One region of the Lysinibacillus sp. NPDC097214 genome, then DNA from elsewhere that is predicted to be linked to it. Evidence: riboswitches for the same ligand, from Rfam matches in the RefSeq annotation. Region 1 holds a riboswitch; the other holds the start of a gene.
What was found. A riboswitch is a leader RNA that binds a small molecule or an ion and turns the genes downstream of it on or off. The one in region 1 is predicted to bind FMN.

Region 1 (3,422 bases):
ACATCCAAATAACACTATTTTACATGAGGTCTGGAGTATGTTTCCGCACATTGAAGAAGCGAGAGTTCGTACTGTTTTAGGGAATTTTTTATTTACTGGTGAAGATGTGTTTAAAAAGATATCTGCCCTCAGTGGAGGTGAGAGGGCGCGAGTAGCATTATCGAAACTCGTATTGCAAAAAGCTAACGTGCTTATTATGGATGAACCAACTAATCATCTTGATTTATATAGTAAAGAAGTATTGGAACAGGCTCTTTTAAATTTTGAGGGAACACTTTTCTTTATTTCACATGATCGATATTTTCTTAATAAGCTAGCACACAAAATGGTGGAGCTTTCCCCAACAGGCATGAGTATTTTTAAAGGTAATTACGAAGATTATATGAAAATGAAATTAAACTAAGATCATAAACATGGAAAAGCAAAGAGGACCACCGATTGAGAAAATATTTATGATTACGTAAAAAATATAAAAAGCGAAAAGAGGAAGTTAATATGACAAATGAAAATCGAATTGCAGTTATTACAGGAGCAGGTAGTGGAATTGGTAGAGCAACTAGTATTAAATTTGCTGAAAATGGCTATAAAGTCGTGTTAGTTGATTTTAACGAGAAAACTGGAGAAGAGACTCTTAAACTAGTTCAACAAAATGGCGGTGAAGGGATAATCGTTAAAGCGGATGTTTCTAAAGTAGAGGATGTTCAGAATTATGTACAGCAAGCTATAAACACATATGGCTGTATCGATGTATTATTCAATAACGCTGGCATCATTCAAAAGTTTGCACCATTTACAACGGTTGAATTGGAAGAATACGATCGTCTTATGGATATCAATGTAAAAGGTATTTTCCTAGGTATGAAATATGTCATTCCAGTAATGGAAAAACAGGGCAAAGGGTCGATTATAAATACTGCTTCATCTGCGGGTATTCGTCCAGAGCACAGTATTGCTGTCTACTCCGCGAGTAAACATGCAGTAATCGGTTTAACGAAAGGTGCAGCAATTGAATATGCAAATAAAGGTATTCGTGTGAATGCTGTGTGTCCAGGTGGTATCGTTACTCCATTATTCCATAGTGTTGGTGAAACACTTGAAAAAACAGGATACGTACCAGAAGAAATGTCACGTGTACGCATGGGACGCCATGGTGAAGCAGAAGAAGTAGCAGAAGCGGTCCTTTTCTTAGCTTCAGATAAAGCAAGCTTCATGGCTGGTGCTGTTGTCTCTGTTGATGGTAGTTTGACTGTATAATTTAACTTCTTTCAGCGGGTGTCCACCCACCTGCTGAAATAGAGGAACTCAGTCTAAGAGCGCCACGCCCTGTGGCATTACCGAAATGACCGACATCGTGTCGGTACTTAGCGGGCCTAAGCACAAAGTCGATTCCGGACGCAATTATGCCGAGGCATAATTGATATGTCTTTTTAAACAGCCACGCCTTTGGTCTTTTATAATGACCAAAGGTGGTGGCTGTTTTTATCTGACATTGAGACTTGCGAAAGCGACATTAGTTAGAGAAAAAATTTTTATTAAGAATTATCTGGATAAATTAATCAAGTAGTGTTATCGTAAGAAATAGTTAAATAAAAATATCCTTCAGGGTAGGGTGAAATTCCCAATCGGCGGTGATGAAGCAATTCAAAGTCCGTGAGCGCAAGCTGATTTGGTGCAAATCCAAAACCGACAGTTATAGTCTGGATGGGAGAAGGGTAAAAGTAAGAGCTTTTTAAATTCACTTGAGTTTATAAGGTTTATTTGAGTATGCTTTTATGTAAACTGCTTCCCGTCGTTTAAGTTGGGAAGCTTTTTTGTTTTATTTAGCTAACGAATTGAATAGCAGTAGTTCTTCGGGGTAGGGTGAAATTCCCAATCGGCGGTGATGAAGTAATTCAAAGTCCGTGAGCGCAAGCTGATTTGGTGCAAATCCAAAACCGACAGTGATAGTCTGGATGGGAGAAGAACGATGAGATGTAGCCTAGGGAAAAAATTTGTATCCTTAAGGTTTATTTGTTGACGTCTTATTTATATGAACTCCCAAACCCCTTTAATCAAAGGGGTTTTTTGTTTGAACAGAAATTTTTGAATAAGGGAGGAGGTACATAGGACTCCGAAAGCGGAAGAGAAAAGCTTGGACCAATGAATGAAAGTGGGTGAATAAATGTTTACAGGAATTGTTGAGGATATTGGCACCGTAAAAACCTTGCAAAGCGATCGACAAAGTATGAAAATCACCGTTATTTCAAAGAAAATGGTAGAGGATGTAAAGCTCGGGGACAGTATTGCGGTCAATGGTGTTTGTTTAACAGTCATATCTTTTAATGATCAGGAGCTTACGATGGATGTAATGCCCGAAACGGTAAAGGCAACAAATCTACAGCAGCTAACAATAGGAGATCCGGTAAATTTAGAGCGCGCTATGTCAGCGAATGGGCGATTCGGTGGTCATTTTGTATCCGGACATGTAGACGGAGTAGGGAAAGTAATACGAAAGCGGCCGTTAGCAAATGCAGTCTATATTGATATAGAGCTATCAAAGGAGTTAACGAGCTTCTGTATTCCAAAGGGCTCCATCACAATTGACGGAACGAGCTTAACACTCTTTCATGTCGAGAAAAATAGTGTCACAGTATCACTGATACCCCACACATACAAGGAAACAATTTTAGGGTTGAAGAAGATGGGGGATCTTGTCAATATAGAAACCGATTTAGTAGGAAAATACATTTTGCATCAACTTAAGTGTGGACAGAAACCGCCGACCATTACAAGAAACTACTTAGCTGAAAACGGATTTTAATCAACATTATTGAACAGGAGGTGGCGATATTGCTACATTCGATTGAAGAAGCAATTGAGGATTTAAAACAAGGGAAGATGATTATTGTAGTTGATGATGAGGACCGAGAAAACGAAGGGGACTTATTAGCGATTGCAGAATTTATGGCGCCTGAAACGATTAACTTTATGGCGACCTATGGAAGAGGTCTTATTTGTACGCCGATATCACAGCAGCTTGCACAAAAATTAGCATTAAAACCTATGGTTAGTATTAATACAGATAATCATCAAACCGCATTTACCGTTAGCATAGATCACTTAGACACAACAACTGGAATTAGCGCCTTTGAACGGGCAATGACAATACAAAAAATGCTAGAGCCACAAGCGAAAGCTGCAGATTTTCGTAGACCAGGTCATGTCTTCCCGTTAATAGCAAAGGACAATGGTGTATTAGAACGTAGAGGACATACGGAAGCTACAATAGATTTGGCAAAGCTTTGTAATAGCGTTCCTGCAGGAGTTATATGTGAAATTATGGGCGACAATGGCAAAATGCTACGCTTTAATGATCTCGTTAAATATGCAGCACAACATCGTTTAAAAATGATTTCCATAGAAGCATTGGCAACATATCGCCG
Region 2 (3,422 bases), on a different contig from region 1:
AAATGTATGAAAAGTATGCGCCGCAAATTGATGAGGAAGCAAATGGTTTTACTGATTATCATCCATATAAAGGAGAATTGAAGGAGAAGGGCGATCAACTGGTTCATGTATTGCCGGAGAAAAATGAATATGATGTCGCTTCTAAAGATGCTGGAGAATATGTAGGGACTTTACAAGATACATTCTCAGACTCAGAGTATAAAAGTATTGAATTTGAAAAACCTGACGGTACAGCAAACGCGCTTTCCAAAGAAGAAGAGACAAGTAAGCAAATGGCATTAACAAGCTCAAATCATTTTAATTATTATTTATATAAAGATGAAAATGGCGCTGAATATTTATCACCTGATTCTCGTAAAACCTTTTCCACTGTAACAGAAGCTCTTACCGATATGCGAGTTAAAAATGATGATGCATATGTTCCAGTCATACCGGAAAATATAACATACACTGTGAAAGAGGTAGCGGAAGGTGTTATTGTTACATTTGACGAACCGCTCGATTTAACGACAATGGACGTGACTCGTGCAACCCAATTAATTGAAGCAATGATGCTTACTGCTGCGAGCTTTGATCAACAAGTACGGCTAGACAATATTGTGCAGGAGAGTTGGGAAGGATTTGATTTGAAAAATTTCTTGCCAAAGCCTGTAGGAGCCAATAAACGATATATGCCATAAATAGCATAACAACAAATAAATGAACGTCATTTTATAAGTTAATTTTTTGGAGCATTCTCGCCACTGCATGTGCGTGAATGCTCTTGTTAGTTTATCTTACTTTAACGGGCAGTAAGACAACGTTAGGTGGGAGATAAATGGCCGGTAAAAGCTCAATTGGTGTAGATTGCTGATCAAAGAGGATGAAAGAAAACCCTTGCCGATTAAAGTTTTACTTTATGAGGCTATTAGCGAGTGTCTGTAAAACATACAAGTTTAATCGGATTTTTTTAAGCAAAGCTATTTACTTTTCCTTCATAATTCATTATAGTAAGGCTATGAAACAAAAAAATATTGATTCATCTTCGGGGCAGGGTGAAAATCCCGACCGGCGGTAATAGAGTTGTAAATCGCTAATGTCTTTCATTAGCTCGAATGATTTACTAAAAACTCTTCAGCCCGCGACCTGTGCAAATAACTTTTTGCATGGCTGACTTGGTGCGATTCCAAGGCCGACAGTTAAAGTCTGGATGGGAGAAGATGGAGGTACGATCGTCATTTATTGTTATGAATTTAGCTATGTACGAGCGTTTTTTCGTTGTGGATTTCCACAGTGGAAGCTCGAAAAATAGTTGATTAGTGGCGTTCTTTAATCATGCCTATTCTCCCTTATGCTCTTTTTGCATAAGGGTTTTTTCATAATAATAATTGTTGAGGTCGTAACCTTTCTTCTTGCGGGATTGAATCAGCAAAGAGGAGAGAGTTTTCTATGAAGAAAAATGTTAAACTTCAATCGTTTATTACGATTGGCATGCTGAGCAGTATTTCGTTTTTGTTAATGCTTTTTAATTTCCCTATTCCGCCATTTCCGGCGTTTTTGGAAGTGGACTTCAGTGATATGCCAGCATTACTTGCAGCGATCACAATGGGACCTGTAGCCGGTATTTTAGTAGAATTCTTTAAAAATGTGTTGGACTGGATTTTCTCAGGTACGCCAACGGGAGTACCGGTAGGACATATCGCGAACTTTGTAACAGGTATTTTATTTATTTTACCAGTTAGCTTTGTTTTTAATCGCGTCAAAACAGTTAAAGGTCTTGTCGGAGGTTTAGCTGCTGGAACAATCATCATGGCAGTAGGAATGAGCATTCTAAACTATGCAGTATTTTTACCTATGTACACTTACTTTTTAGGTATGGAACCTGTTGTAGGTGACTCACTATATAAAATGATCATAGCTGGTATCTTGCCGTTTAACATTGTGAAGGGTATTTTAATAACGATCATCATGGCATTACTATTCACAACAATGCGTAAATGGATTCATCATCAGCGTTCGATGTATATAACAAAATAATTTAGATGAAACCTCGAGCTGTTAAAAGCTCGAGGTTTTTTATATAAGATGCATTGAATGATGGGAAAATTGGATATTATTGTGCAAAAGTAACAGCTAGAATTAATCTAGTCTAGTTTATTATTTTCATGTAGAATAAGGAAGAGTTTAGAATGTTAGAGGAGTTTGAAGAGATGAGCGAAAAAAAGAGTCAGTGGTCTAGTAAACTAGGCTTTGTTTTAGCATCGGCAGGAGCTGCAATCGGGCTAGGGGCAATATGGAAGCTGCCATATGTTACTGGACAAAGTGGTGGGGGAGCGTTCTTCCTAATTTTTGTTCTATTTACATTGTTGATTGGTTTACCGATGTTATTATCAGAATATATTTTAGGTCGTGGTACTCAGTCCGAGGCTGTGACTGCATATAAAAAAATTGCACCGACGAAAACAGGCTGGGCTTGGGTTGGTCGTATGGGTGTGCTCGGCTGTTTTTTATTATTAACTTTTTACAGTGTTGTGGGAGGTTGGATTTTTATATATAGTGGCCTTGGTGTGACTGGGGCTGTTATTGATCCTGCCAATGACCCTAGTGAACTATTTGGTAAAATTGTAGGGACACCTTGGATTACATTACTAGGTTTAGGATTGTTTACGCTAGTAAATGTTCTAGTCATTTCACTTGGCGTGCAAAATGGTATTGAGAAGGCCAATAAGTGGATGATGCCTCTATTATTTATTATGTTTATTGTGCTTGTTGTGCGGGCTTTAACATTAGATGGAGCAATGGAGGGGGTTAAATTCTTCTTGTTTCCTGACTTTTCCAATATAACTGGTAAGGCTATATTAGAAGCGTTAGGGCAGTCCTTCTTTGGCTTAGCGGTAGGGTTTTCTTGTCTTGTGACGTACAGCTCATATTTAAAGAAGGATGTAAGCTTACCGAATTCTGCGGGCTCTGTTGTTCTTCTCACTGTGCTTGTATCGTTTTTAGCAGGATTAGCTATTTTCCCTGTTGTATTTGCTTTTGATTTGGAACCAGCATCTGGACCAGGCTTATTATTTATGGTTCTGCCAACAGCGTTTAGTCAAATGCCATTTGGTGAAATATTCTTGGCGATGTTTTTATTATTATTTTTATTCGCAACGCTAACTTCTTCCTTCAGTTTATATGAAATTATCGTAGCGGCATTTATTGAGAAAGGGCGTATGTCTCGTTCTGCATTGACAATGCTACTAGGCGTAGTAGTCTTTATTGCGGCTATTCCTGCAGCTCTTTCATCAAGTACATTAGCGGACGTATCAATCTTTGGAAAAACAATTTTTGATGCAACTGACTTTTTAGTGTCTAACTTAATGCTTCCCTTGGGTAATTTATTGATTGCTATCTTTATTGCGTATGTAGTTGATAAAGAATTTGTGAAGAAGGAATTG

Region 2: it holds a riboswitch for FMN, as region 1 does, so the genes downstream of both, ACQKMI_RS09800 (ECF transporter S component) here and ribE (riboflavin synthase) in region 1, are expected to answer to the same signal.

The regions. Positions count from the first base shown of each region.
Region 1 covers NZ_JBNNSS010000002.1:495,024-498,445, reverse strand. The annotation lists gene ACQKMI_RS06225 (ABC-F family ATP-binding cassette domain-containing protein) at 1-403, shown strand, start outside; gene ACQKMI_RS06220 (SDR family NAD(P)-dependent oxidoreductase) at 496-1,254, shown strand; FMN riboswitch at 1,592-1,717, shown strand; FMN riboswitch at 1,843-1,968, shown strand; gene ribE (riboflavin synthase) at 2,162-2,800, shown strand; gene ribB (3,4-dihydroxy-2-butanone-4-phosphate synthase) at 2,830-3,422, shown strand, end outside.
Region 2 covers NZ_JBNNSS010000003.1:532,908-536,329, forward strand. The annotation lists gene ACQKMI_RS09795 (RNA polymerase subunit sigma) at 1-680, shown strand, start outside; FMN riboswitch at 1,017-1,205, shown strand; gene ACQKMI_RS09800 (ECF transporter S component) at 1,429-2,016, shown strand; gene ACQKMI_RS09805 (sodium-dependent transporter) at 2,190-3,422, shown strand, end outside.